Regions from separate parts of the Ralstonia sp. 110700041-2 genome, predicted to be linked through region 4. Evidence: predicted binding sites of a transcription regulator. Region 4 holds the regulator's gene; each other region holds the start of a gene.
What was found. Region 4 encodes FliA, which starts transcription of late flagellar genes. Its sites were predicted from a motif close to CTAAAGTTTNNNNNNNNNNNGCCGNTA; they were not measured.
Positions count from the first base shown of each region.

Region 1: a site for FliA is predicted at 5,803-5,829, ahead of fliD (flagellar filament capping protein FliD). Genes of this name have one in related genera too.
Region 2: a site for FliA is predicted at 2,341-2,367, ahead of flgK (flagellar hook-associated protein FlgK). Genes of this name have one in related genera too.
Region 3: a site for FliA is predicted at 3,572-3,598, ahead of flgM (flagellar biosynthesis anti-sigma factor FlgM). Genes of this name have one in related genera too.

Region 1 covers NZ_JBSFAI010000001.1:133,008-140,491, forward strand. The annotation lists gene ACUXH0_RS00610 (glycosyltransferase family 2 protein) at 1-278, shown strand, start outside; gene fliE (flagellar hook-basal body complex protein FliE) at 297-626, shown strand; gene ACUXH0_RS00620 (organic hydroperoxide resistance protein) at 782-1,204, shown strand; gene ACUXH0_RS00625 (MarR family winged helix-turn-helix transcriptional regulator) at 1,281-1,724, shown strand; gene ACUXH0_RS00630 (glycosyltransferase family 2 protein) at 1,721-2,803, shown strand; gene ACUXH0_RS00635 (flagellar protein FliT) at 2,797-3,153, opposite strand; gene fliS (flagellar export chaperone FliS) at 3,212-3,649, opposite strand; gene fliD (flagellar filament capping protein FliD) at 3,710-5,758, opposite strand; gene ACUXH0_RS00650 (flagellin N-terminal helical domain-containing protein) at 5,957-6,778, opposite strand; gene ACUXH0_RS00655 (LuxR C-terminal-related transcriptional regulator) at 7,185-7,484, shown strand, end outside.
Region 2 covers NZ_JBSFAI010000001.1:147,047-154,530, reverse strand. The annotation lists gene ACUXH0_RS00730 (flagellar basal body L-ring protein FlgH) at 1-58, shown strand, start outside; gene ACUXH0_RS00725 (flagellar basal body P-ring protein FlgI) at 69-1,202, shown strand; gene flgJ (flagellar assembly peptidoglycan hydrolase FlgJ) at 1,219-2,304, shown strand; gene flgK (flagellar hook-associated protein FlgK) at 2,420-4,357, shown strand; gene flgL (flagellar hook-associated protein FlgL) at 4,424-5,383, shown strand; gene ACUXH0_RS00705 (YoaK family protein) at 5,451-6,194, shown strand; gene ACUXH0_RS00700 (3-ketoacyl-ACP reductase FabG2) at 6,355-7,083, opposite strand; gene fliR (flagellar biosynthetic protein FliR) at 7,167-7,484, opposite strand, start outside.
Region 3 covers NZ_JBSFAI010000001.1:157,304-164,787, reverse strand. The annotation lists gene ACUXH0_RS00790 (GntR family transcriptional regulator) at 1-1, shown strand, start outside; gene ACUXH0_RS00785 (porin) at 262-1,323, shown strand; gene ACUXH0_RS00780 (LuxR C-terminal-related transcriptional regulator) at 1,447-2,163, opposite strand; gene ACUXH0_RS00775 (flagella synthesis protein FlgN) at 2,620-3,081, opposite strand; gene flgM (flagellar biosynthesis anti-sigma factor FlgM) at 3,215-3,535, opposite strand; gene flgA (flagellar basal body P-ring formation chaperone FlgA) at 3,658-4,515, opposite strand; gene flgB (flagellar basal body rod protein FlgB) at 4,940-5,395, shown strand; gene flgC (flagellar basal body rod protein FlgC) at 5,593-6,000, shown strand; gene ACUXH0_RS00750 (flagellar hook assembly protein FlgD) at 6,028-6,684, shown strand; gene flgE (flagellar hook protein FlgE) at 6,739-7,484, shown strand, end outside.
Region 4 covers NZ_JBSFAI010000003.1:209,152-216,635, forward strand. The annotation lists gene flhA (flagellar biosynthesis protein FlhA) at 1-1,307, shown strand, start outside; gene flhF (flagellar biosynthesis protein FlhF) at 1,304-3,214, shown strand; gene ACUXH0_RS05885 (MinD/ParA family ATP-binding protein) at 3,230-4,015, shown strand; gene ACUXH0_RS05890 (RNA polymerase sigma factor FliA) at 4,024-4,785, shown strand; gene ACUXH0_RS05895 (nucleobase:cation symporter-2 family protein) at 5,164-6,591, shown strand; gene ACUXH0_RS05900 (aldose epimerase family protein) at 6,620-7,484, opposite strand, start outside.

The sequences.
Region 1 (7,484 bases), on a different contig from region 4:
ATGACCTGTACCGCGTCAACGCCGCGTTCGAATACGTGACCAAGCTCGACCCGTTCAAGCCCGAGCCGCCCAGGTACGCCACCCTGCGCCGCGCACCGCTTCAGGTCTTGCACCACGCGCACGGCTTTGCCGACACCGAGTTTCTGGTGCTCGACGACGATGCCGCCATTCCGCATCACACCATCGTCGTCACGCCGATTCCGATGGACATTGCGGTGCCGGCCGGCCGCGAAGTCCGCTTCGTGTCGGAACTCGAAACACTCGCCAAATTTCCCTGAGTCACTGGTCACGCCCACATGGATCTTTCCAACGCCCATTCCGTGGTCTCGCTGATGAACAGCGTGCTGGCACCGTCAAGCGCCGTTGGTGGCAGTACCGCCAGCGGCGACACCGGCAAACCGAGTGTCGACTTCGGCTCGGTGCTCAAGTCATCGCTGGACCGCGTCGACGCCTCGCAGCAGAAGGCCGAAGCCGTTTCGCGCAGCTTTGAAATGGGCAATAACGACGTCGACCTGCACGACGTCATGCTCTCGCTGCAGAAGGCCAACATCGACATGCAGACTGCCGTACAGGTGCGCAACAAGCTGGTCTCGGCGTACCAAAGCATCATGAGCATGTCGATCTGAGATCACCCTGCCCGGCCCTTTTCCACACTATGAAGAAGGGCTTGTGGTCGCTCTTGTCATTTATATTGCGCTCAATATAATTGTGTCATCGATTTTTGATCGATCTCCCGGCCGACATGTCGCCGACCGGGTTTCCCACGCAAGAGGACCCGACCATGAAGACGCTCTACCAGACCCAGGTCACTGCTGAAGGCGGCCGTGCCGGCCATGTTCGCAGCACCGATGGCACGCTGGATCTGCCCCTTTCGCTACCGCGCGAACTCGGCGGCGCAGGCGGTGCAGCTACGAACCCCGAGCAACTGTTTGCCGCCGGTTATGCCGCCTGCTTTGAAAACGCTGTGCTGCATGTAGCACGTGGCAAGCAGATCAAGCTGGCGTCGACGTCGGTCACGGCCACGGTGGGCATTGGCCCGCGCGAAGATGGCGGCTTTGCATTGACGGTGTCGCTCGCGGCCACCCTGGGCGGCGTCGATCAGGCGACCGCTGAAGCGCTTGTGGCTGCGGCACATGGCGTATGTCCCTATTCGCATGCCGTCCGTGGCAATATTGACGTCCAATTGAACACGGTCACGCGCTGAGCCTCTTGCTCAGCCCTGTTGGGCCGATGCGGCACTCGCCGCTCGAGCGCCAGGCCGTTCCCCCCGGGAGTTTTCCGTGAACGACGTGCTGGCGCTCGATCAGCAGCTTTGCTTTCCTTTGTATGCCGCCGGCCACTTGCTGACGCGCCTCTACCGCCCGCTGCTCGATGAACTGGGCCTGACCTATCCCCAGTACCTCGTGATGCTGGCGTGCTGGCAGCAGGCGCCATGCGCAGTTGGCGACCTCGGTCGCACGCTGTACCTCGATACGGGCACGCTTACGCCGCTGCTCAAGCGACTCGAAGAACAGGGCCTCGTCACTCGTACGCGCGATCCCGATGACCAGCGCCGCGTCGTCATCGAGTTGACCAATGCCGGCCGCGCACTGCGCGAGCGCGCTGCCAAGGTGCCCGAAGCCCTCGCCTGCAAGATTCCGCTGGAATTGGACGAAATTGGCGCCACGCGCGACGTGCTGCGCAAGCTGCTCGACGCACTGGCCACAGCGGACGACCGCGAATGAGCGCACCCTCCGCTTGCGCCGATCTGGCGCTAGTTATCATCGCCCGCAATGAAGCCGCCAGCATTGCGCGTTGCCTGCTCAGTGCCAAACCGTTTGTCGATCGCATGGTGGTGCTCGACACAGGCTCCATCGACGACACCGTGGCCATTGCCCAGTCGTGCGGCGCCCTTGTCAGCCACATGGCCTGGACGAACGACTTCTCGGCCGCGCGCAACACCGCGCTGCAGGCAGCCAATGCCGACTGGAACCTCATCCTCGACGCTGACGAATGGCTGGAAAGCGGCGGTGAGCATCTGCGCACGCTCAGCGGTGCAGCACCGTCCGTTGGCGTGGTGTGCGTCAAGAACGATACCGACGCGGCCGAATCCGCCAGCCAGCTGATTGCGTGGATTCCCCGCCTGCTGCCGCGTGGCGTGCACTACACGGGGCGCATTCACGAGCAGCCGGTGTCTTCATTGCCTGCGGCGCGCGTGCCGATCGTAGTCCGCCACGATGGCTACACCGCCGCCAAGATGCAGAAGAAAGGCGAGCGCAACACGCAACTGCTGCTCGATGAACTCGCCCATCGGCCAGACGACCCGTACGTGCTGTATCAGCTCGGCAAGGAAACCGAGCTGCATCACGAAGACTACGCAAAGGCCGTGACCTACTACGCACGCGCCTTCAGCCTGGCACCTCCTGATGCGCCGTACCGCCGCAACCTGGCGCTGCGATATGTGTATAGCCTGGGCAAGGCCGATCGCGTTGAAGAAGCGCTGGCGCAAGGCGATGTCGGCATCCAGACGTGGCCGGACTTTCCTGATCTGTGCTTTGCGCTGGGATTGGTGTTGCTGGATGCGGCTGCCAAGCAGCCTGATGAGGCAGGCGCCCGGTGGCTACCGCTGGCAGAACAGGTCTTCAACCGCTGCCTTGAGATCGGCGATCAGCCAGAGATGGACGGCAGCGTCATCGGCCGGGGCAGCTTCCTCGCTGCCCAGCAACTGGCGATCGTGTACCAGATGCAGAGCCACGCGCTCGCACGCAAGTCCGAGCACTACCTGACGCTGTCAAAACAACTGCAGGACGCGTCGTCTCAATAACGCGCCATGCTGCCGTAAGCGTTGCTGGCGTTGGTGGCACGGCGTGCCGTGTCGATGCGCTTCTGCAGGCGGTCCAGGCGCGGGTACACCATGGCGCGCACGCGTGCATCATCTTCCAGAATGCGCACGAGCAGCGTGCGCTTGCGCTCCACATCGGCACGCGAGAGCTGCGGATGCGGCTCGGAACGGCGCAGCGCATCCACATAGGCGGCGCTTTCGCGTTCCAGCGTACTGACGACTTCCCAGTTACCCACTTCGGCCGCGCTGACCATTTCAGCGGTCAGACTTGCGATGGCTTCGTAGCAGGCGAACAGACTTTCGCTGTCCTTGATCGGGATGTTGCGGTGCATATTGGCTCCAGTTGGGCCGAATTCAGTCAAAGGTCGCTTTACTACAAACAGCGGGCCATCAGCTCACAACGCTCAGGTGGCTGTTTGCCGCAGCGGCAGCCGGTTGGCCGGCCTGGCCGATGGCGAGCCACGCATCCTGCAGCGGGACCAGCAAAGCATCCACCTCGGCGAGGATCGTCAGATCGTTGTTGGCGTTCGCCAACAGCAGGCGGCGCAGCATGTAGTCGTACAGATTGTTCAGTTGCACGGCAATCTCGCCGCCGCGCTGGTGATCCAGGCTGGCCTGCAGCCCCTGGCCGATGATCGAGATGGCTTTGTCGATCGCCCGCACCTTGGCCAGCACGTCGCCGCGCTGCATGGCGGCACTGGCCAGGTTGATGGCGGCCCGCGCGCCTTCAAACAACATGGCGATCAGGCGATGCGGATTGGCGTCTACCACGGACGTCTCGATGCCGACTTGCGCATAGGCACCGATGGCACGGCGTGCTGCGTACATGGAAAAGGTCCTCGCTGGTGTCTGTTTTGTTATGGGTTGTGCTCTAAACCTGAGCCCGGCTTAGTTGCTGCTCGAAGTTTGCTTGGTAATGGCCGCGAGCTGCGTCGTCAGGTAGTTGCTGGTGTTCGTCATGCTTGCCACCGCGGCCGACAGCGCGTTGAACTGCGTGTAGTACAGCGCCTGCTTGTTATCCAGGCGCGTCTGCATGGCGGTGATCTGGCTGGCAAGCGAGGTCAGCGAACTGTTGATCGAGTCGGTCTCGTTCTGCACCATGCCGCTGGACGACAGCAGGTTGGTCATCACCGTGTTGAGCTGCGCGGCGTAACCGCGCTGCACCGTGACCGTGCCACGGGCGCCCAGCGGGCCGCCGGCCACTTGCACGGTCAAGCCGTCGGTGGCGGAACCGGCAATCCCATACAGGTTCTGGCCCGAGCCGGTCGCTGCCGCACCGTTGATGGTGCCCTGCACATCCACACCATTGGCGGCCGTCGGGCTCGCCCCAAAGAGCGACGAAGCCCCCGCGCCTGATACCGACACCACCGACACCGAACCAAACTGGCTATCGGTAATGCTCAGCACGCCGCTGGCATTGGCCGACACCGATGCGTTGACCTTGGCGTTCTGTAGCGTGGCCGATGCGTTGATCTGGCTTTGAATCTGCGCGGCCAGGGTCGTCGCGGTGTAGCTGCCGGCCGCCAACGTCACGTTGACTGACATGCCGCTGATGCTGAACGCGAGCGTGTCGTTCACGCCCGCCGTAATGGTTGTGTTTGCGGCGGCCGAACCCGTGAGCGTGCCCTGCGTGGCCAACTGCGTCACGTTGACGGCGTAGCTGCCGGCCTGTGTGGAATCCGAGAACGTCGGCACGCTGACCAGCGAATCGGTGGCCGTGCCGGTACCGGCAAACAAACCGGTAACCTGGCTGGGCGACTTTGCAATGGCCGCCGACAGCTTCGTGTTGTCGACCGACAGCGTGCCGTCGGAGTTCATCGTCACGCCCACGCTGCCGAGCGACTGGTAGTTGCCGTTGCCGACCGCCTGGCCCAGCACGTCGGTAATCTGGTTGATGAGCGTCTTGGTACTCACGTCGCCAGCCAGCGGGCCGTTGTTGGCCTTGTTGGCGGTGTCGATGTTGGTGAGCCCGTTCAGTTGCGTACGCAGCGCGTTGTAGCCGTTCACGAAGTTGGTGACGGCGGTGGTGGTGGCGGTCGGGTCGTTGGCCACCGTCACGTTGGTGCTGCCCGTCTTGGACAGCGTGAACGACGTGCCATCCACCACGTTTGACAACGTGTTGGTCGGGCTTTGCACGGCAATGCCGTTGATGGTGGCCAGGGCATTCTGGCCCGTGGTCACCTCGGTCATGTTCTGCGTGCCGGCCGGATCCTGCGAGAGCAGCGATTGCAGCGTCGAGTCGCCCGACACCGAGATCTTCATCTCCGAGCTTGAGCCGCCCGCAGTGGACGTCAGCACCAGACGGTACGGGCTGCCGCTGCCGTCGTTCACGATGCTGGCCGAGACACCCAGGTTGGCCGAGTTGATGGCATCGCGAATGCCCGCCAGCGTGTTGTTGGACGAGTTGATCGTGATCGAGCCCCCCGCCAGGTTGCCGTTTTGCGTGAACGTCGAACCGGTGTACTTGCCGCCGGAAAGCGAGCCACCCGACACCGTGCCGAACGAGAACGAAATCGTGGTCGATGCGCCGCTGCCGATGGCGGTGGTGGTGGAAGCTTGCCCCTGCGCCGCCAGCACCTGCGATTGCGCAAGCTGCGTGACATTGACCGCGTAGGAACCTGCAGGCGCCGAGCCCGTCACCGACGCGCTCAGCATCGAGGTGTCGTAGCCGCTGGCCTTCATGGCGCTGTAGTTCGACGCGCTGGTCAGGCTCGACAGCGCGGTCTGGAAGGTCGACAGCGCACTCTTGAGCGACCCCACAGCCGACAACTGCGTCTGGTACGAGCTTTGCTGTGTCTGCAACTGTGTCAGCGGCTGGCTCTCCACCTTCATGAGGCTGGTCACCAGCGAATTGACGTCGATGCTCGTCCCGATACCGGGAATGGAGATCGGCGGTACGTAGTTGCTGGTCGAGGAGGAGGTAGTGGTAGTCGCCATGATCGGGTCCGATAAGCATCTGCGCCAGCGGAAGTCTCTCTACACAACGGCACGGGCCGCAGCTTCTTTAGGGCAGGTTATGCAGGCGCCACCCACGCAGAAGAGGGGTATCCGACAAAAGGAAAAAGGCCGACGCCCCCGAGGAGCGCCGGCCCTTGGCCCAGCCGCAAGACGGCTGGGTGGCATCCAGCTTACTGATTAGCCCTTCAGCAGGCTCAGGATGCTGTTCGGTGCCGAGTTGGCTTGCGCCAGCATCGCCGTACCCGCTTGCTGCAGGATGTTCTGACGGGTCATGTTCGAGGTTTCCGACGCATAGTCCGTATCGATCAAGGACGACTTGGCAGCCGACAGCGCGGTGTTGTTCGACGTCAGCGTGTTGATCGTCGAGTTCAGACCACTTTGCTGAGCACCCAGGTTGGCGCGAGCCGCCTTCAGGTTGGTCAGATCGGTGTCGATGGCCGCCTGTGCGGCGGTCGCGTTGGCAGTCGAGGTCACGCTCGTGCCGCTCAGCGTACCGAAGGTCGACAGGTTGGCGTTGGAGACCGAGGTCACATCGGTCGCGGCATTCTGGCCGTACTGGAACGTCGTGGCCGTAACCGAACCGTCGAACAGCTTGTTGCCGTTGTAGTTCGCGTTGGTCTCGATGTTCTTGTTGGCGGTGGCCAGCTTTTGGTATTCCTTGTCCAGGTTGGCCTGGTCGGTGGTCGACAGACCGCCGTTGTTGGCTTCCACGGCCAGTTGGCGCATACGTTGCAGGTTGTTTTCAACCTGGCCCAGGTACGAGTCGGCCGTTTGCAGATACGACATCGCCTGGTTGGAGTTCTGGATACCTTGCGTCTGCGAGTTCAGCGTGGTGGTCAGGCTGGAGGCCACAGCGTAGGCGGCGGCGTCATCCTTCGCGCTGTTCACGCGCAGGCCGGTCGACAGACGTTCCAGCGAGGTCTGCAGCGCATCCTTCGATGCCGACAGTGCTTGCTGCGTTTGCAGGGACGAGATATTGGTATTAAGGCTGAGGGACATGACGGCTCCTAAGTTTCCCGATGGTTTGTTGCCCGTGTTTGCTGATTCCGGCTAGGCCGGGCAACGTGACCTGCAACTTGAAGGGGATCAGGTCTGCGTTGTACTCAGGTTATCGGTGGCCTCGGAGGAAAGTTTAGGGTCGCCTTGACAAATTTGTGCGTCGGCGGCGGTTTGGGCTTGCGGGCGCCTGACTTTCGGCACCCCTCCAAAAGAGGCGGTGCGCCTGCTTCTTGGCCTTCGGGCCCTCGGCTATACTCGTTCGACCAGTTCATAGGCGCCTGCATCTTTCTATATAGAGCGCCACATACAGCACAGATGGGGAGTTGCAAGCCCGCCAGACGGCCCAAGGCCTGCCGGCGGAAAGAAGAGCTCGATGCGAGCCCGCGTTTGACCCGCAACACCCACCATGCTCAATGTCCTGATCGTCGAACCGCACGATATTGCCCGTGTCGGCCTGCGCCAGATCCTCAAGGATTCGCGCCTGGCCCGGCAGATCGAGGCCGTGCCGGACCTGCGCGATGCCAATAACGACCTGCTCGCACAGCGCGAGTGGGACGTCATGCTGTTCTCGGTGGAATCGGCCACCGGAGACGAATTCCAGACCATCAAGACCGTGCGCCAGCAGCATGCGCGTTTGGCCGTGCTGGCGCTGGGCCGCCACCCGGAAGCGCTGCTTGCCGTACGGGCGCTCAAGGCGGGCGCCGCC
Region 2 (7,484 bases), on a different contig from region 4:
CGAGTCGCAGCAGATGGGCTGGCTGTCGCGGTTCTTCCTGACCGTGTCGCCGTTCTGAGGAATCTGCCATGACTTTGCTTAGAACGAGGTTGTATCGAACCCTTGGCGCGGCCCTGGTGGCACTGAGCGCGATTTCAGCGGTTGTTCCGACCACGGCACACGCTGACCGCATCAAGGATCTGACCACCGTTGCCGGCGTGCGAGACAACGCGCTGATCGGCTACGGCCTTGTCGTCGGCCTGGACGGCAGCGGCGACCAGACCACGCAGACCCCGTTCACGGTCCAGAGCTTCAACAACATGCTCACGCAGTTCGGCATCAACGTACCGGCCGGCGCGAGCATCCAGCTCAAGAACACCGCCGCCGTGGTGGTGACGGCCACGCTGCCTGCCTTTGTGCGGCCAGGCCAGACCATCGACGTGACGGTGTCGTCCATCGGTAACGCCAAGAGCCTGCGGGGCGGCACGCTGCTGCTCACGCCGCTCAAGGGCGTGGACGGCCAGCTCTACGCATTGGCACAGGGCAACGTGGTGATTGGCGGTGCGGGCGCATCGGCCAATGGCAGCAAGGTGCAGATCAACCAGCTCGGCGCGGGCCGCATCGCCAATGGCGCCACGGTGGAGCGCGCTGTGCAGGCCACGGTGGGCGAGGCCGGCAGCATCCAGCTCGATACCGGCACGACGGATTTCGGCACCGTACAGAACATCGTCACCGCCATCAACAAGCAATTCGGCACCGATACGGCGCAAGCCGCGGACGGCCGCACGATCAACGTGCGCGCACCGGCCCTGGCGTCGGACCGCGTCGGCTTCGTGGCCAAGCTGCAGAACATTGACGTGACGCCGGCGCTGGCCGCCGCGCGTGTGGTGGTCAACGCCCGCACGGGCTCGGTGGTGATGAACCAGCTCGTCAAGCTCGAGCCCTGCGCGGTGGCGCACGGCAGCCTGTCGGTCACCATCAGCACGGACCCGGTGGTGAGCCAGCCCGCGCCCTTCTCGCAAGGGCAGACGGTGGCGGGCGCGCGCTCGAACATTGAGGTCAAGCAGCAGGGCGGCAGCCTTATCAACGTGAAGGGCGGCACCAACCTGGCGGATGTGGTGAAGGCCATCAACGCGATTGGCGCCAACCCGCAAGACCTGATCTCGATCCTGCAGGCGATGAAGGCGGCCAACGCGCTGCGCGCCGACCTGGAAATCATCTGACGCAGGGGAGGCCACGATGAACCCAACCGACCTCACCAGCCGCCTGGCGCTCGATTCCCGAGGGTTCGAGTCGCTCAAGCAAACGGCGCGTACCGATCCGAACGGCGCGGCCAAGACCGTCGCCAAGCAATTCGACGCGATCTTCGTGAACATGATGCTCAAGCAGATGCGCGATGCATCGCCGCAGAACGGGCCGCTCGATTCGTCTTCGAGCAAGATGTACACGTCGATGCTCGACCAGCAGCTGTCGCAGACCATGGCGTCGCGCGGCGTGGGCGTGGCAGATCAGCTCTTGAAGCAGATGCTGCGTCAGGCCAACCATGTGAACCCGGATGCGGGCGGCAAGGTGAATACTGCGCTGTCCAATACGACGGCGACCAATACCGCGCTGCCGGGGGCCGCCGGTGCCACCAGCGATGCCGCCAAGGCCATCGCCCGTTCGTCGCTCAACAGCATGGCCGCAGCCGTCGCGCCCGGCACGGAAGACGACGGCTCGGGCATCAGCACCGTGCCGCGCCCGGGCCTGGAAGAGCGCGTGCAGCGTGCACTGGCCGCCCTGCGCAAGCAGGCGGATGCGCAGGCGCAGACTCCGAGCGCGCCGCCCGAGGTGGATCTGTCGACGGTGGCATCGGAGCCGCGCGGCGAGCGCATGACCAGCTTCTACAACAAGCTGATCGGCCACGCGTCGCAGGCCGCACAGGAAACCGGCATTCCGGCCAACTTCATGATCGGCCACGCCGCGCTGGAGTCCGGCTGGGGCCGCCGCGAGATCAAGGCAAAGGACGGCACGAACACGCACAACCTGTTCGGCATCAAGGCCGGCGGCTCATGGGCCGGCAAGACTGCCACGGTGACCACCACCGAATACATCGGCGGTGTTGCCCACAAGGTTCAGGAGAAATTCCGCGCCTACAGCTCGTACGCCGAGGCGTTCAAGGATTACGCCAACCTGCTGGCCAACAACCCGCGCTACAGCAACGTCGTGGCAGCCGGCAACGGCAACGATGCGGCGTCGTTCGCCAAGGGCTTGCAGCGCGCGGGCTACGCCACCGATCCGAACTACGCCCACAAGATCATGGCGGTGCTCAAGCAGATCGTCTGAGTGATTTAAGAAGCATATTTTGGCGACGGCGGCCGGCTCAAGTTTGTCCTGAGTCGGCCGATGTTGTTTCTAGAGCTTATTTCGGCGGCTTCGTGCTGCCCGCACCGAGACAACTATGAGCAGCTCCCTTCTGAATATTGGCGCGTCTGGCCTGCGGGTTGCCGATATCAACCTGCAGGTGACCGGCAACAATATTGCCAACGCCAGCACGCCCGGCTATTCGCGCCAGGAAGCCGTGCAGACGGAAAACATTCCGCTGTACGCCGGCGTGGGCTATCTCGGCCAGGGCGCCAACGTCACGACTGTCAAGCGCATCTACGACCAGTTCCTCACGGCCCAGGTGCAAAGCGGCCAGGCCTCGACCAGCGCAGCCGATCAGCTCAACAGCCTGGTGTCGGGCCTGAGCAAATACATGTCGGACAGCAACAGCGGCCTGACTTCGTCGCTCACCAGCTTCTTCAACGCTGCCGATGGCCTGGCCTCCAAGCCCTCGGACACCACCGCGCGCCAGGTCTTCCTGAACGCCGCGGCGGGCCTGCAAAGCCGCTTCAATTCGATTGCCGGGCAACTGAGTTCGCTCAACAACCAGGTCAATACGCAGGTGCAGACGCAGATCAGCTCGGTCAACGGCACCGCGCAGCAGATCGCCTCGTTGAACGACCAGATTTCCAAGGCGGAAGCCTCAACCGGCCAGCCGGCCAATGACCTGCGTGACCAGCGCGACCAGCTAGTCCAGACGCTCAATCAGTCAATCAAGGCGAGCGTGGTGCAGACCGGCGACGGCCAGTTCAACATCTACGTGGGTAACGGCCAGGCGCTCGTGCAGGGCAACAAGAGCTACCAGCTGACGCCGGTGCCGTCGCAGTACGACCCGACGCAACTGTCGGTGGGCTACAAGAGCCCGGGCGGCACGGTCAACATCGACGACAGCCAGCTCGGCGGTGGTGCGCTGGGCGGCCTGATGGACTTTCGCAACAACACGCTCATTCCGGCACAGAACAGCCTGGGCCGCCTGGCCACGGCCGTGTCGGCCGACGTGAACGCGCAGAACAAACTCGGCATGGACGCCAACGGCAAGATGGGCACGGACCTCTTCTCCGTGGCCAACCCGAGCGTCGCGCCCAGCACCAACAACACCGGCAGCGGCTCGCTGACTGCCAGCATCACCAACGCCAATGCGGGGCAGGGCTACGACTACCAGGTCAAGTACCAGGGCGGCGCCTACACCGTTTCGCACTATCCGGACGGCTCCGCCTCCGTAACCGTGTCGAGCTGGCCGACCACGATCGACGGTGTAACGCTCAACCTGTCGGGCACGATGAACAGCGGTGACTCCTTCCTGGTGCGCCCGACCGCCAACGCGGCCGCCACCATGCAGACGCTCACCACTGATTATCACAACGTGGCCGCAGCCTCGCCCGTGGTGCTCAACCAGGGCAGCAACAACACGGGCAGCGCCACGGTGTCTTCACTGGGCGTGGACAGCACGTATGCCGGCTCGCCGCTCACCTCGCCGATCAACCTGACGTACAGCTCGGCCGTTGGCGGCTCCCTGTCGGGATTCCCGGGCAGCGTCACCGTCACGGTGGGCGGCACGTCGACCACGTACGCGGGCGGCACGGCACCGTACACGCAGGGCGCGACGTACGCGTTCAACGGCGTACAGATGAAGCTCTCGGGTTCGCCCGGCAACGGTGACACGTTCGCCATTTCGGCCAACACCGCCAACAGCACCGACAACGGCAACGCCAGCGCGCTGGCCAAGCTGCGCAACAGCAACCTGCTGGACGGCGGCACGACCTCGATCGGCTCGGCGTGGAACAACCTCGTCACCCAGGTGGGTGTGCAGGCCAACCGCGCCAGCACCAACCTGACCTCGCAGAAGGCGCTGCTGGCCAGCTCCACGCAACAGCAGCAGTCGGTGTCGGGGGTGAACCTCGATGAGGAGGCGATGAACCTGATGAAGTACCAGCAGGCCTACCAGGCCTCCGCCAAGGTGATGCAGACGGCCAATTCGCTGTTCGCCAGCCTGCTGTCGATTGCCGGCGGCTGATCGGCGCGGCTGAAGAAACCGCCCCGCCTGCCGATAACGTCCTAAAGCCCTTCGTCCGGACCGATCATGCGAGTCAGTAGCGCCCAATTCTTTGCAGCGTCTTCCGCTTCGATGCAGAACACGCAATCGAACCTGCTCACGCTGCAGCAGCAGATTGCAAGCGGCATCGCGCTCACCAGTGCGGGCGACAACCCCAGCGCGTTTGGTCAGATGGCGCAATTGCAGCAAACGCAGGACACCAACGACCAATACCAGTCCAACCGTGACACCACCGACGCGCGCCTGACCAGCGTGTCTTCGGCGCTGACCAATCTGGTGACCACGCTGCAGCAGGGCAAGCAGACATTGGTGGGCGCCAACACCTCGCTGATGACGGAGTCACAGCGCGTTGGTGTGCTGGCGCAGGTCAAGCAGCAGTACCAGCAGCTGCTGTCGACGGCCAATCAGCGCGATGCCTCGGGCGTGGCCCTGTTTGGCGGCGCCAACGGCACGACCGATCCGTTCACCAACACCGGCGGTTCCGTGCAATACGTCGGTAGCGGCCAGCCACCGGTGGTGCAGGTTTCGCAGAACATCTCGATGCCGAATTCGGTGTCGGGCGATTCGGTGTTCGTGCGCATCCCCAACTCGGATGCGTCCAACCCGAACGCCAATCAGAGCATCTTCAAGACGTACGAGAAGCTGATCACGGCGCTGTCGACCCCGATCAACGCTGCCACTCAGGCCACCGACGTCGCCAACCTGCAAAAGGCCGTGCAGACGGCGCAGGGCAATCTCGACAATGCCTATCAGGTCGCCCTGCAAGCGCAGGTGACGGTGGGCACGCAGCAGGCGCAGCTCACCACGCTCAACAGCAGCGGCTCGAACTACGGCGAGCAGTTGAAGGAGCAGATCTCGAAGCTGCAATCGGTGGACTACACCTCCGCCATCTCGCAGTTCTCGCAGCAGCAGGTGTCGCTGCAGGCCGCACAGAAGACCTTCACGGCCATGCAGGGCATGTCGCTGTTCCAGTACATCAATCCTTGATGCGGCGCGGTCGGGCGGTCGGAGGGCGCGGCGTATCATGTCGGCTCACCTACCGTCAGGACTGGTCATGCCCATCCAGTATCTTCGCCGCCTGACCAGCCCGGAACGCTCAGAAGACGCCAACCGGCGCCTCGGTCAATCGCTGGCCTTCGTGGCGGGCGCCGCCAACGCGGGCGGATTTCTCGCCGTCAAGCAATACACCTCGCACATGTCCGGCATCGTCTCGGCGATCGCCGACGACCTCGTGCTGGGCGACGTTGTCCTTGTGTTTGCGGGCTTTGCTTCGCTGCTGGCGTTTCTGTGCGGCGCGGCGTGTACGGCAGTGCTCGTCAACTGGGGGCGCCGCCGCAGCACGCAGAGTGAATTCGCGCTGCCGCTCATGCTGGAGGCCGCGCTGCTGCTGCTCTTCGGTCTGATGGGCACAACGCTCGGGCAATACCGGGTCGTGTTCGTGCCGGCCACCGTGGCACTGCTGTGCTTCCTGATGGGGCTGCAGAACGCCATCATCACCAAGATCTCGAAGGCGGAAATCCGCACCACGCACGTGACAGGCCTGGCCACCGACATTGGTATCGAAATCGGCAAGGCGCTGTATTGGAACCATGGACATCACAATCTGCCGGCCGTGGTCGCCAACCGGCCCAAGCTGCGGCTGCTGGCGTCCCTGCTTGGGATGTTCTTTGTGGGCGGCGTGGTCGGTGCGTTGGGTTTCAGGCACCTGGGCTATACGGCCACGATTCCGCTCGCGTCGATTCTGATGCTGCTGGCGGTGGTGCCTGTGGTGGATGATCTGCTGGCGCGCCGGCGGTAGAGAACGGGCGCAGCGCAGCAGCTTGTTGCACGCCACACCCCACGCAGCGACCCCAGTACGATCAGAACGACGTGCATGCGCAGCGCGAAGCGGCTCGCCAGTCGGCGCGCGAAATGGTGCTTGAGCGTGGGCTCGGCGCCCAGTGGGGCGGCCTTGCGCATCAGACCATTCCGCCATTCACGCCGATCACCTGCCGAGTGACGTACGACGCCGCATCCGACATCAGGAAACCGACCACCGCAGCCACCTCCGCAGGCTGTCCGACGCGCTGCATCGGCACGGCCCGCAGGGCCTGGTCCACGTGTTCCATGTGGGCGAGCATGTCGGTTTCAATCAGGCCCGGCGCTACACAGTTGACGGTGATCTTGCGCGACGCAAGCTCGACGGCCAGCGCCTTGGTTGCGCCGATCAGCCCGGCCTTGGCGGCGCTGTAGTTCACCTGCCCGCGATTGCCCATCACCCCAGAGACAGACGCGATGGTGACGATGCGCCCACCCTTGCGCGCGCGCACCATCGGCATGGTGAGGGGGTGGACGACGTTGTAGAAGCCATCCAGGCCGGTCTCGAGGACGATGTCCCAGTCTTCGTCGGTCAGGGCAGGGAAGGCAGCGTCGCGCGTGACGCCTGCACACAGGACGATGCCGTAGTAGGCGCCGTGGGCTTCAACGTCGGCGTCGAGTTGGGTGCGACAGGCGGCGCGGTCGCGCACGTCGAACTGCAGCACGCGGGCGCTGCCATGGTTTGCGTGGATGTCTGCGACGATGGCATCGGCCTCGGCACGGCCGCTGCGGCAATGCACGGACACGTCAAACCCGTCGGAGGCCAGTTGGTAGGCGATGGCGCGGCCAATGCCGCGGCTGGCACCCGTCACAAGAACGCGGCGGCTCATGTGGTGAGTCTCCCTTGAAGATCGGTCGGCGGAATACCGCGATCATCGCACGCGCGGCGGGCAGTGCTGCGGCTGCGCGCTGCCTATCGAGGCAGGGTGCTGAACTGGCTGAACGCCCGCCCACCGAGGTCCAGCGCATCCATCACAGACCGCTCCACCACCGGCGCCAGCGACGTCATCATGACCATGACGAGCATCAGCCCCACCACCAGCGTGGCGGCGATGCCCACGGCAAACGGGTTGAGCGCCTGCGCCGTGCGCGAGAGCACGGCAAAGCCGAGGTTGACGATCATCATGATTGCGATGATGGGCAGGGCGATGCGCAGGGCGAGCGCAAAGACGATCGTGCCGCCGCCAGCCAGCGTCTGCCAGCCCGGGTTGCCCAGCGGCGCCGCCGAGAC
Region 3 (7,484 bases), on a different contig from region 4:
AAAGCGCACTGCGCCACACCGGTGCAGAAACGGCGCCACACACCCCGCAATGGGGACTTGTCCCCCTAGGGTATTCAAGCTAGTCTGCGCCCCTTCCCAGGAAAACGCATTCATTTGTGAAGCGACGCTTTGCCAACAACGTATTGGCACGGCAGTTGCATTCACGGCGCCATCTCAGCGGCGGCGGGTTGAGCCACCTGCCGCCTCGAAGCTGATTCAGTCGATTCAACACACCGGAACCACAAGAGGGAGAACTCAACAATGCAACTCAAGCGACGTTTTTCGCTGGCCGTGCTGGCTGCCGCCGCCGGTTTGACCGCAGGCGCAGCGCAGGCCCAATCGTCTGTGACGCTGTACGGCCAGGTGGATGCCTGGGCGGGCGCCACCAAGAACCTGGGCCAGGACCGCGCATGGGGTGTCAACTCGGGCGGCATGTCGACGTCGTACTGGGGCCTGAAGGGCAGTGAAGATCTGGGCAACGGCCTGAAGGCGATCTTCACGCTGGAAGCGTTCTTCCGCCCTGATACGGGCAAGTCCGGCCGCTTTGATGGCGACCACTTCTTCGCACGTAATTCGTTTGTCGGCCTGCAGTCGAACACCTGGGGCTCGATCAAGCTCGGCCGCAACACGCCGCCGTACTTCGTTTCGACGATCCTGTTTAACCCGTTCATCGATTCGTACACCTTCTCGCCGATGGTGTTCCACACCTACCTCGGCAACGGCCGTTCGGGCGTCGCGGGCATCTCGGGCCTGGTGGGCGATTCGGGCTGGGACAACTCGATCATGTATTCCACGCCGGACATGGGCGGCCTGACAGGTACCCTGATCTACGGCGCTGGCGAGCAGGCTGGTCACAACGGTCAGAACAAGTGGGGCGGCAGCCTGCTGTTCTTCCGCGGCAATTTTGCGGCCACGGCGGCGTTCCAGCAGGTGCGCTACGACGGCGCGCCGGGCGATCTGAACAGCCTGGTGGCGGGCTTTGCGCGCCAGACGGCAGGGCAACTGGGCGCGACGTATGACTTTGGCGTGGTCAAGCTGTACGGCCAATACCAGTACATCAAGAACACGATCAGCACCGGCGACGCCAAGAGCAACGGCGGCCAGCTGGGTGTGTCGATTCCGGTGGGCCCGGGCAGCGTTCTGGCGTCGTATGCCTACACCAAGACCTCGGGTGCAGCCGACGTGAAGCGCAACACCTGGGCGATCGGTTACGACTATTCGCTGTCCAAGCGCACCGATGTGTATGCGGCGTATTTCCGCGACAAGGTGTCGGACCTCTCGACGGCCGACACCTTCGGCGTAGGCATCCGCGCAAAGTTCTAAGCCTTTCGCGTTCTGCTTTCCTTGTCGCCGCCCGCGTCTCGACAGCGTGGGCGGGCATTTGCAACGGCGTCCGGATTCCGGGCGCCGTTTTTTGTTGTGTGGAAGATGGGTAAGAGCGGAGCGTCAGCCCGTGCGCGCCAGGCGCAGCGGTGGCGAGGGCAGCGACGAGGGCTGCGCTCCAATGTGTGGCTGATTCAGCAGCATGGCGCCGCGCTGCGTGGCAACGAAGACGGCCTCGGTACGGCTGCGCACTTCCAGCCGGCGATACAGCGCGTTGATATGCGCCTTGGTTGTCGCCTCGGAAATACTCAGCATGCGGCTGATGGTTTTGACCGGATGCCCGCGCGAGAGCAGTACGAGAATCTCATATTGACGCTGCGTCAGGCCGAGCAACGCGCCATCGTCATGGCCATTGGCCGAACCTGCCGCAATGGCTTCAGACCGCGCCAGCACGATCGAGGCCGGCACATAACGGCCGCCGGCGAGCACCAATTCCAATGCCGCTGCAATCAATTTGCCGGAATAGCTTTTCAGCAGATATGCCGAGACATTCAATTGCATCAGCGTACGCACGTGCGCAGCGGAATCGGTTTCGCCCAGTATGGCGATATGTCGGGGATGCGGCTGTTGCAATAGCCGGGAGAGGGCCGGCAGATCGTCGATGCCGGGTAAGGGCAGTCCGATCAAAGCCAGTTCGGCGTCCGCATGCGCCGCGAGACTTTCAAAGAGGGTTTCGTCCGGCTCGACGCTGACCACCTCGGTAATGGCCGGCAAGGATTGCAACACATGGGTCGCGCCGGCACGCACCAAAGGGTGTGCCTCCACTACAATTGATTTCACTGCGCCGCCTGTCTGGTTATGGTTTGTTTGCCCATTTCCGGAATCAGCTTGTTGCCGCGTCTATTTGGACCAGACGGTCCAAAATCAATGGGGCCGTGCTTGTGGAAATGCTTCTGGCGCGCGGTCTCGGTATATTTCCCCGTTCAACCGGCAGTCACCGCAATGCGGTGCCACCGGGCCGAAACCTTGCACGCCATTCAGGCGCAACTTCCTTCCGGTTTTTCTTGTTTATGTCGCCAGGCGCGGAGGATTAACCCCGCCAAAATCGCAGAATAAATCCCCAGCATGCTTGTTGCACCCATCAATGGGATGTAAACCTTTTTGTCTACCCCGATCGGTGGTGCGCTAGACCCCCTATACATAGCAGGATCAGGCAGCAGCAGCTAGCCCCACTTCACGCCCATTGACGTGAGCGTAAAGCAAGGCTTTTGTACCGAAAAAACGTGTTCTGGTGGCTTATTGCGCGACGACCGAGAAGCGCGGCATCGACAGCGGTTGTTTGCCGTCGCGGCCGTAGGGTGTGCCGCCGCCGTTGTTGGCGGCATGCAGGACGGACAGCGCGTTCTGCGTGGCGCGCAGGCGCAGGTCGATCAGGGTGCCGTTGTCGATGTTGCGCTGGCGCAGCAGGCGGGCCAGGGCCAGGTTCTCGTCGAACAGGCGGCTGGCCGTTTCGTCGGTGCGCAGATATTTGACCAGCCCGTACGGATCGGCGCCGCCGTGCTGCGCCCACCACAGGCGGCGGTCACGGTCGGCTTCGCCCAGCGCGGCGAGCTGCTTCTGCTTGGTCTGTGTGATGCGCTCGAGTTCAACCATGTCGCCATCGCGCAACGCCTGCGCTTCGGCATCCAGGGTGAGGGTGGCGGCGCGCAGCAGTTCCTGCTCGTCGGCAAGGGTGCGGATCAGCAGTGTGTTGTCCATGGTGACTACCTCAGGCTTGGAAGCTTGGGCAGCCGCCGGCCGGCACGCCGCCCCGCCGCGTGCGGTCGAGAGTCGGAAACCCTCGGACCGGCGGCGTCAGAAAATACGGGGGACGGACGACGGGAAACCCCCGTCAGACCTTCTTGGAGCGCGTGGAGAGCAGCGATTGCGCGTCGGAAAGCGCCGCATCGGCGATCTTGCCGGCGTCCATCTTGAGCGTGCCGTTCTGAATGGCACTGCGGATCTGCTCGACGCGTGCGGCGTCGAAGTCGCCGCTGCCCACCTGGCGCGAGACTTGTTGGACCGACAGCGACGGCGAATCGCCGGTGTGGCGCGGGGTGCCCGAAGCCGTCGTAGCGGCCGGGGACGAGCCGGTCGCGCGCGTCGACCCGGACGCAGCGTCCTTGGTCGGCGCAACGGCCGGCGTGTTGTTCACGATATGGTTGATTTTCACGGGTGTCTCCGAAGAGCGCGTTCATCCTAACACCCATATCGGCCAACCCCGGCCCAAACTTTAGCGGCAGGTATCGATTACGCATCACAGTAGAAAAGTGATCCGCCGTTATCAATTTGGACTTAAAACTGGATCGCTACGACACCGACGGACTGTGCAATGCCGGAGACGACATTGCCGTTGGCGGTGCGCACCTGCGCCACCTGGCCCACGGCTGCCTGGTTCAAGGCCCGGCCGTCGCTGCTGACCTGGAAGCCACCGCCCTCGGCGATGAGCTTGACGGTCTGGCCGGCCTGCACGGCAACCGGCAGGCGCAGGCTTTCGGCGCGCAGCGGCTGGTTGGCGGCCACGCTCGTGAGCAGTACACGCCCCACCACATCGGCTGGCTGCTGCACGACCGAGGCCGGCAGCGTCGACAGATCGCCCGTGCGGGCTTCCAGGTCGCCCATATCGAGCGTCTTGCCCGGCGGCAACTGGTGCGAGGCGACGTAATACGTCCCGGTAATCTGGATTGTGGCCGGCACCCAGGCCGCCCAGGCGTGCGGCGAGCGGCAGCGCACTCCCACTTGTATACGGCCGCGCAGGCGGTTGGCCGCTGGCAGCATCAGGTCGATCTGGTCGCAGGGCTGGTTGGCCACACGTGCATCCACCGGACCGACCTCCACCGACGCACGTGGCGCCCCCGTCTCGTTCGTGCCGCCCAGGATGTCCAGTTGGGATTGCAGTTGTTGCTGGATCTGCATCTGGATGGCGTTCGGCCCCTGAATGGTGGTGGGCTGCGCGGGCTGTTGCACGGCTTGGGCAGGCGGATAGCCCACCCGCACCATGCCCTGTGCATGCGCCAGGATCGGGTGCACGACGCTGGCCAGCAGGCCCAGCGCCAGGATCAGCAGCAGCTTGCGCTGGCGCCCCGCCAGCGGCATGGCCGTGGTGGCAGGTCGGATCGGGTGGTGCGCGCTGCGTGCAAACCGCGTGGACATGGAGAGCCCCTTCATCAAAAGTCCGGTGAAGTGTAGCTACGCGTGCGCGAGCGCCAAATGCGGAAATGTCGGCCAATCCCCCCCTTATTCGGACGAATGGTCTTGCACACCGGCCCCTAGACTTTGCAACGTGGTGAAGTCCCTGGCGTTGTGCGGTTCCTGGCCGTACAGCCTGCCCCGGTGGAAGGTTTCCCGGCCAACCTCTGGATTCGCAGACAGGTCTTTTCCACTGAGGCTGCATGACGGCAACTCAGCAAGACAAGCGGTTCAGCGGTTTTGGAGACGGCATCGGCGGTTTTTGAAGGGGCCGCTGATGCCGAGTTCTCCGGCCGAAGGGAACGCGCAACACGCAAACGCAAGACAGAACGCAAACCCCGGCGGGTGGCAGCAATCACCAGGACGCCACGCGCGAGGAATGACAGACATGGTCGACAAGCTGGATCAGTTGTTCGGTTTTCAGGAGCAGGCGCTGCACTTGCGCTCGCAGCGTCACCAGATCCTGGCCTCGAACATCGCCAACGCCGATACGCCCAACTACAAGGCGCGCGACTTCGATTTTCAGTCGGCGCTGCAGAAGGCGGTCGGCCAGCAAAGCGGTAACAGCCTGCCGATGACGGCAACGGCTGCAGGTCACCTGAGCGTGGATGGCGCACCGGCCGGCGATGTGTCGCTAATGCAGGCGTCGCTGTCGCAGCAGACCAAGGCGCTGCAGGGCGAGGTGCAGTACCGCACGTCGCAGCAGCCGTCCATCGATGGCAACACGGTGGACATGGACGGCGAGCGCATGCGCTTTGCCGACAACACCGTGCGCTACGAGGCCGATCTGAGCATCGTGACGCAGAAGATCAAGTCGATGCTGGCGGCGATTCAGAACAGCTAGCGCGACGTAGCAAGAGCAGCAAGAGCAGCAGACAGGCATTAAGACGACCGCGCAGCAATCACGCGCGGCGAAAGAGGGGCGGGAACTGTGTGGCGCTCCGGGCCCGGAAAGATCGGTCCGGAGCAAGCCGCCATGCAGAACACCGGATCGGTCCGGCAGCCGCGCCGGCAACAGTGTTTGAAGACATCGGAATCAACATGTCGCTATTCAAGGTGATGGATGTAGCTGGCAGCGCGCTCACCGCGCAGTCCAAGCGCATGAACGTGGTCGCCTCCAACCTGGCCAACGCCGAAAGCGTGACGGGCCCGGACGGCAAGGCGTACCGCGCCAAGCAGGTGGTGTTCTCGCCCGCGCAGGAGTCTGACGACTACGCCACCGGCGTGTCGGTCGACCGCGTGGTGGAAGACACCGTCACCCCCATGAAGCGCATGCACCAGCCGGGCAACCCGCTGGCCGATGCCGACGGCTACGTGACCATGCCGAACGTCGATGTGGTGGACGAAATGGTCAACATGATTTCTGCGTCGCGCTCGTACCAGGCCAACGTGGAAGTCGCCAACACCACCAAGACGATGGCCTCCAAGGCTCTGACCCTGGGCCAGTAAACGGCACATTCCCAGCGAGACACGAACATGACCGTCAGCTCAACCGGCAGCACGACCAGCACCTCGAGCACGACCTCCGGCAACCAGCTTGCCATCACCAACGGCAGCGACCTGCAGAACACGTTCATGAAACTGCTCGTGGCGCAGTTGAAGAACCAGGATCCGCTCAACCCGATGGACAACTCGCAGATGACCTCGCAGCTTGCGCAGATCAACACTGTGAACGGCATCCAGCAGTTGAACACCACGATGTCGAGCATGCTCACGCAGAACGCGACCACGCAGGCGTCGTCGATGATCGGCCGCTCGGTGCAGGTGCCGACCAACAACCTGACGCTGGCCTCGGGGGCTGCCAACTTCGGCGTCTCGGTGCCCAACGGCGCCGACGACGTCGTCGTCACGATCACGAACGCTGCGGGCGTGGCCGTGCGCACCGTCGATCTCGGCCAGATGGGGGGCGGCAGCGGCAACTACACCTGGAACGGCAAGGACGACAAGGGCAATCAGCTTGCCGACGGCGCCTACTCCATCAAGGTGTCGGCCACGCAGGGTGGAAAGGTCGTTACGGCCAATGCGCTGGGCACCGACAAGGTGGCCGGCGTCACGATCAACAACGGCACGATGCAGCTGGTGTTGGCGTCTGGCGGAACCGCCAAGCTGTCCGACGTTGCATCGATTCAGTAATCACAGGTCAACTGCGGGCAGACCCCGCGCTTCTATCTTCTACGGGAGAACACTATGGGATTCCAGCAAGGCCTGAGCGGTCTCGACGCCGCCTCTGCAAACCTGGACGTGATCGGCAGCAACGTGGCAAACGCCAACACTGTCGGCTACAAGAAATCGACCGCCGAGTTTGGCGACGTGTACGCGCGCTCGCTGGTGGGTGCATCCGACAACCAGATCGGCCAGGGCGTGAGCGTGACCAAGGTGTCGCAGTCGTTCACGCAGGGCAACGTGACCATCACCGGCAACCCGCTGGACATCGCGATCAACGGCACGGGCTTCTACCGCATGGTCGACCCGTCGAGCGGCCAGGTGTCGTACACGCGTAACGGCCAGTTCCAGACCGACAAGAACGGCTTCATCATCTCGGCTACCGGCCAGAACCTGACCGGCTACGGCGTGGATTCGACCGGCAAGGTCAACACTGCCGTGCTGACCAACCTGAAGATTCCCGTCAACGACCTGGCGCCGCTTGCCACCACCAACACCGCGTTCGGCGTGAACCTGGATGCCGCCGCCACGGTGCCGACCACCACGCCGTTCTCGGCCACCAACTCGGCCACGTTCAACCACTCCGTTTCGGAGCAGGTGTACGACGGGACGGGCACGGCACACATGCTGACCAACTACTACGTGCGTACCGCCGCAGGCTGGGATGTGTACTCGCAAGTGGACGGCAACAATCCGACCGGCGGCAACCCGGTGACGGCGCTCACGTTCAACAGCAGCGGCCAACTCACCTCATCGCCGAGCAAGATCAA
Region 4 (7,484 bases):
ACGTCGGCCAGCAACTGTCGAGCGAGCTGTTTGCCATGCCGACGGTGCTGATGACCACCGCCGGCGTGCTGGGCCTGCTGGGCCTGGTGCCGGGCATGCCGCACTTCCCGTTCATCCTGTTTGGGGGCGGCCTTGGCTATCTGGGCTGGTACCTGAAGAAGAAGCGCGAAGTGCCCGAGATCGAGCCCGTGCTGCAGGCCATTGCCCCGGTGGATACGCCCGAAGCGAGCTGGGACGACGTGTCGTGGGTCGACGTGCTGGGCCTGGAAATCGGTTACCGCCTGATCCCGCTGGTCGACAAGAGCCAGGACGGCGAGCTGCTGCGCCGCATCAAGGGCATCCGCAAGAAATTCACGCAGGACATGGGCTTCCTGGCGCCGGTGGTGCATATCCGCGACAACCTGGAGCTGGGCCCATCGTCGTACCGCATCACGCTCAAGGGCGTGGAGATCGGCCACGGCGAGGTGCAGCAGGGCAAGTTCCTGGCCATCAATCCGGGCGGCCAGGATGGCATGGGCGGTCATGGCGGCATGGGTGGCCTCGGTGGTCGACTGGGCACGCAACTGCCCGGCACGCCCACCGTGGACCCGACCTTTGGCCTGCCGGCCATGTGGATCACCGCCGATGTGCGCGATCGCGCGCAGGCCGAGGGCTACACCGTGGTCGATTGCAGCACCGTCATCGCCACCCACGTCAATCAGTTGATTTACACCCATAGCACCGAGCTTCTCGGCCGTTTGGAAGTCCAGCAGTTGCTCGATCATTTGGGCAAGGAAGCACCGAAGCTGGTCGAAGACGTTGTACCCAAGCTGTTGCCCGTCGCGACCGTGCAGAAGGTGCTGCAGAACCTGCTGGACGAAGGCCTGCATATCCGCGATATCCGCACCATCGTCGAGACGCTGGCGGAACACGGAGGCAGGACGCAAGACCCCGCCGAACTCACCGCCGCCGTGCGTGTGGCGCTGGGCCGGGCGATTGCCCAGCAGCTCTTCCCGAACAAGACCGAAATGCAGGTCGTCACGCTTGACCCGAATCTGGAGAACATCTTGCTGCAAAGCGTCGTTGGCTCTAACGCCGGCCCGATCGAACCGCAACTGGCCGACTCGCTCATGCAGGCGGCAGCGGACTCGTCGCGGCAGCACGAACAGATGGGTCAGACGGGCGTCCTGCTCGTGCCGCCCGCACTGCGCCCGATGCTTGCCCGCCTGTTCAAGCGTGCCGCACCGAGCCTGCGCGTGCTGTCGCACGCAGAAATTCCGGATCACCGAACGATTAAGGTTGTCGCCATGCTTGGAGGCCGCGCATGAAAATGCATCGATTTACCGGACTGACGTCGCGTGACGTGTTGCGCAAGGTCCGCGACCAACTGGGCGATGGCGCTCTGATCCTGTCGAACCGTGCCATTCCGGGCGGCATCGAGATCATCGCGGCATCCGATTCGCACGTGGATGCGCTGGTCGATACGCAGTCGTCGGCACCCAAGACGGCACAGCGCCGCCCGATGGCTCCGGCTCCGATTCCCGAGCCCGCACCGATTGCCGCTGCAACCGCAGCCGTCGCCGCCGCTCACGCTCCCGCTGAAGAGGCCGCGCGGGCCGAGGCCCCGGCACCCAACGCACTGGCCCGTCTGCGTAACCGCTTCATTGCTTCGCGCCGCACTCCCGCACAGGAAGACGCACCGGCAGCGCCGGCTGCTCCTGTGGCCAAGCCGGCCGGCCGCACGCTGCAAACGCGCGTGGACGACGACGTGGCGTTTGGCGAAGAAGATGCGCTGGCCGCGTCCACCCGCATGCTGGCGGGCCTGTCGCTCGACCGTGCCAATGCCGAGGTTGCCCAATCTGCGGCGCAGGCCCTGGCCAGCACCGCCCAGTTCATCGCCCGCCGCAGCACGGTGGAAGACGACCAGCCGGAAATGGAATCGACCGCCCGCTTTGCCGCACGTCGCGAGCAGGCACGTGAGCAGGCACGCGAACAGGATGACCGCCCGGTCACGCTGCGCAGCTTTACCGAGCGCGTGGAAGCGCAGGCGCGCACCCTCCGTGCAGAACAGCAGAAGACTGAGGCGCCCATGAAGGCGCGCATCGAGGCGCAAGCCGAGGCAGGCACGTCGTCCGACATTTTCGTCCGCGTGGAGGACACGATGGCCAAGCCCGAAGCCCCGCGTGATGACGTGAGCCTGCAGCGTTCGGCCTTCCAGGCCGACGTGAAGGAAAGCATCCGTGCCGAGACCGACGTGATGACCCGCCGCATGGTCGGCGAGATCGAAACGCTCAAGAGCACGCTGAACGACGCCATGTCGAGCCTGGCCTCGCTGGGCGTGAAGTTGGGCGACCCGGTGCGTACGCGCCTGTTCCAGACCATGCTCAACGCAGGGTTCTCGGCGCAGCTCACGCGCTACGTGCTGGAGAACATGCCGCAGCACGACGCGTATGAAGGTGCGCTGGACTTCGTGCAACGCGCGATTGAAAAGAACCTGAGCACCGTGTCGGACGAGAACAGCCTGCTCGACCAGGGCGGCGTGTTTGCCCTGATGGGCCCGACCGGCGTGGGCAAGACCACCACGACCGCCAAGCTGGCCGCGCGCTTCGTGCTGCGCCATGGCGCATCGCGCGTGGCACTGCTCTCGACCGACAGCTACCGGATCGGCGGCCACGAACAGCTGCGCATCTACGGCAAGATCCTGGGCGTCTCGGTGCATGCCGTGAAAGACGCGCAAGACCTGAGCCTGGCGCTGAACGACCTGCGCGAGAAGCACGTGGTGCTGATCGACACCATCGGCATGAGCCAGCGTGACCGCGCCGTGTCCGAGCAGATGGCGATGCTGCATGCCGTGGGCCCGTCGATCAAGCGCCTGCTGCTGCTCAACGCTGCCAGCAACGGCAAGACGCTCGATGAAGTCGTAGGTGCCTACCGCGACGCCAACCTGGCCGGCTGCATCCTGACCAAGATCGACGAGGCTGCCTCGGTGGGCCATGCGATGGACGTGATGATCCGTCGCCGCTTGCCGCTGCACTACGTGTCGTACGGCCAGCGTGTGCCGGAAGACATTGCAGTGCCGAACAAGAAGCTGCTGATCCACCGCTCGTTCCGGGCCGGTGCAGAGCAGTCGTCGTTCTCGCTGGATTCGGATGAATCGTTGCTCGTGGCGCAAGGCGCGGTGTTACGCAACGCAGGCAACCGCGAACCCGGCCTGGCCGCTTTCGATTTCGCCTGACAAGGGGGCGCGACCATGACGACGCCATTCGCCAAGGATCAAGCCGCAGGGCTGCGGCGCATGCTCGGTCATGCCGCTGCCCGCCGGGTGCTGGTGATCGGTGCGGAAGAGCAGGTCGATGACTTTGTCGACAACCTGCGCATCGCGCTGTCCGCCATGGGCCGCGACACGGCGGTAGTGAACGCCCAGACCATGCTCGCCATGCCCGGCGTGCTCGAGCAGTACGACGAGACGGCGGATGTGACGCTCGTGGCCGCGCATTTTGGCACCCGGGCGCTGAGCACCGTGGCTGAGGCGTGCGACGACGTGCTGCTGACCTTCTCGGATGGTCCGGAAGGCCTCAAGAGCGCGTACACGCTACTCAAGAAAACCGCTGTGCTGCAAGGCAGCGCTGGCATCCGCACCGTGGTGTGCGGCGCGCACTCGGTGGATTCCGCCGTGCGCGTGTTCGGCAACCTGGCCAACACCGTGGGCCAGTACCTGAACACCCGTATCGATTTCGCCGGCTACCTCCCTGAGGACCGGCACGTAGAACTCGCGCTCTCGCTCGGCAAGCCCGTGGCGAGTGCGTTTCCCGCATCGCCTTCGGCCATGGCCTTCCGCCAGCTTGCCGAAGAAATGTTGAGCTGGGCCAGCGCCGAGGCCCAAGCCGGTGATGGCAGTGTGCCGTCGCGGGTGGTCATGTCGGCGCGGGCACCGGCACAGCTGGCAGATGAATCGGCGCAGGCAACGTCAATGTCGGCATCGACAGCGACAGCGACACCCGGCGCCACCGCACGCGCGGCCGAATTGGTTTATTGAGGCGCAGCATGAACGAAGCGTCAAAGGCAGGCATGGATATGTACACCGCAACCGGTCGCAAGACCAAGTCCGACGAGATGGCCACGTACGCACCCCTGGTGCGCCGCATTGCCAACCAGATGATGGTCAAGCTGCCGGCCAGCGTTGAGCTGGACGACCTGATCCAGGCCGGCATGATGGGCTTGCTCGATGCGCTGTCGCGCTATGAGGAAACGCAGGGCGTGCAGTTCGAGTTCTACGCGGCCCAGCGTATTCGCGGCGCGATCCTGGACGAACTGCGCGGCTCGGATTGGCTGCCGCGCGGCCTGCGCCGCAACGCGCGCACGATCGAGCAGGCAATCCAGAAGCTGCAGCAGCAGAAGGGCCGCGCGCCCACCGAAACCGAGATTGCCGTAGCGCTGGGCATGTCGCTGGCCGAATACCAGAAGCAACTGGTCGACCTGCAAGGCAGCCAGTTGCTGTATTACGAAGATTTCGACCGTGAAGACGCTGACGCCTTCATCGAGAACCGAGCACCCGAGAACGACGCCACGCCGCTGGACCAGCTGCTGGACCACGACCTGCGCGAATCGGTTGTCGCTGCCATCGAGGGACTGCCCGAGCGCGAGAAGCTGATGATGAGCCTCTACTACGAGCAGGATCTGAACCTGCGTGAAATCGGCGCCGTGATGGGCGTGTCGGAGTCGCGCGTGTGCCAGATCCACAGCCAGGCGATTGCCCGCATCCGTTCGCGCCTGCGCGATCGCGCATGGCTGCCGACGCCGACCTGATATGAGGTCGGCTGAGAGCTGCTAACAAAACCCTCTGCTTCACTGGGTTGGATGGCGGCTCTTGGTCTCAGCTTTACCTGCCAGGTATTTCTACTGCGCGGTCAGCGACTCATGTCGCGGCCGCGCTTTTTCTTTGGGGCCTCGGTCACGAGGCACGCTTGGAGGCGTGAAACAGGTAGATCACGGCGCACATGCGTTTCAGAACGCAAAATATGTACACAAAAAACGTATGTAATTGTTGACAGAAAAATGGCGCCCATCCAAGATTCCGGCAAATACGCGGCATCACGCCGCATGAATGCCGGCGGATGGAACCCGCCCCATCCGCCTAAAGCACGCTCCCGGCATTGACACGGGGGCGGCCCCAGGAGACAGACAATGCGCCAATCCCCCGGCCAACCCACGCCTTCTTCGTCAACAATCGCTCACGCCGTTGCCGATCCCGTCAACGAGTTCCTGCCGCTGCCGCGCCTGTTCGCGCTTGGCCTGCAACACCTGCTGGTGATGTACGCCGGGGCGATTGCCGTGCCGCTGATTGTCGGCAATGCGCTCGGCCTGTCGAAGAGCGATCTCTCCTATCTCGTCAATTGCGACCTGTTTGCGGCTGGGATCGGCACGCTGATCCAATCGCTCGGTTTTCTGATTTTCGGGATCCGCCTGCCGGTCATGATGGGCGTCACGTTTGCCGCGGTTGCCCCGATGATCGCCATCGGTGTGGAGCCCGGCATGGGGCTGCCCGGCATCTTCGGGGCGTCGATCGTTTCCGGCGTGTTCGGCATTGCCGTTGCACCGCTGATGGGGCGGCTGCTGGGCCTGTTCCCGCGCGTGGTGACGGGCACGGTCATCATGCTGATCGGTTTTTCGCTGCTGAGCGTGGGGATCAACTGGGCTGCGGGCGGCCAGCAGATGATTCCGCAGGTGGTGGATGGCGCGCGCCACATGGTGCCGAACCCGGCGTTTGGCGATCCGTTCGGCCTCGCCATTGCGGCGCTCGTGCTGGTGACGATCCTGCTGCTGACCAAGTTCGGTAACGCGCTGCTGTGCAATATCGCGGTGCTGCTTGGCATCGTCACGGGCACGCTGGTGGCTGCGGCGTTCGGCAAGGTGTCGCTGGCCGACGCGAGCGCCGCGCCGCTGATGACGCTGGTGACGCCGTTCTACTTCGGGATGCCGAAGTTCGAGCTGTCGGCCATCATCTCGATGTGCATCGTGATCGTGATCACGCTGGTGGAATCGACTGGCATGTTCCTCGCGCTGGCGCACGTGGTGGGCAAGCCGATCTCGCGCAACGAACTGACCAATGGCCTGCGTGCCGACGGTCTGGCGACGGTCGTGGCCGGTGTGTTCAATACGTTCCCGCATACATCGTTCTCGCAGAACATCGGGCTGGTGTCGATCACGGGCGTGCGGTCGCGCTACGTGGCGGCCGCCGGCGGTGTGCTGCTGATCGTGCTGGGGCTGTTTCCGAAGCTGTCTTACGTGGTGGCATCGGTGCCGCAATACGTGCTGGGCGGCGCGGGCATCGTGATGTTCGGCATGGTGGCCGCAGCCGGTATCCGCATGCTGGGCATGGTCGATTTCCAACAGCAGCGCCACAACCTGCTGATCATCGCGGTGTCGGTCGGCTTTGGCATGATGCCGACGCTGGCGCCGGCCTTCTTCCATCACTTCCCGGACTGGACGCGCCCGATCACCCACAGCGGCATCGTAATGGGCACGCTGGTGGCCGTTGTGCTGAACGCCTGGTTCAACGGCATCCGCGGCTCGCACGAAGTGATACAAGGCGCGGCCGCAGCCGCACATTGAGCATCTAACGCCCGCGCTTCAACGCGGCTCAGGTTTCTCTGGCAACCGAGACGCGGTATGCAGTGCGCTGCCGATAGACCTGGCCCGGGCGCAGCATGACCGCCTCCGCATCGGGCATGTTGACCTGGTTCGGAAACGCACTCGCTTCCAGACATAAGCCGCTGCGTTGCGCGTGCGTGCCCGACAGCATGTGGCCCGAGTAGAACTGAAGCCCGCGCTGGTCTGTGAGCACTGTCAATTCGCGGCCGCTGCCGGGTTCATACAGACGCGCGACCGGACGCACATGCGGACGACCGTCCGACGCCGTATTGCGCAGCACGAAGCAGTGGTCGAACCCGCCGGCCTGCGCCAACTGCGCGTTAGGCCAGTCCAGCCGCGCCCCGATGGGCGCCGCCTGCCGAAAATCGAATGCTGTGCCGGCGACACTCACTGCCCGCGTCGGGATCAACTTGGCATCGACTTCCAGGTAGGCATCGGCATCGATCGACAAGATGTGGCCCCTGATGTCAGTGCCGGGCTTTCCGCTGAGGTTGAAATACCCGTGGCTGGTCAGGTTGATTGGCGTGGGCGCATCGGTGCGGGCCTCGTAGTCGATTGACAGCGTGCCGTCGTCGTCAAGCGCATAGCGAACCTGGACGGCGACATTGCCGGGGAATCCGGCATCGCCTTCTGGAGACGTGAGCCCCATGACCACGGCGCCGTCCTGCTCTTCGGCGTCCCATAGCGCACGATGAAATCCGCTTGCCCCTCCATGCAGCAGATTGCTGCCCTCATTGCGGTCGAGCGCGTAGTGGATGCCGTCGAGCGTAAAGCGTGCGCCGGCAATCCGGTTGGCCCAGCGCCCGATCAAGCCCCCAAGGTAGCCCCCCGATTGAAGGTAGGCGGCAGGCGTC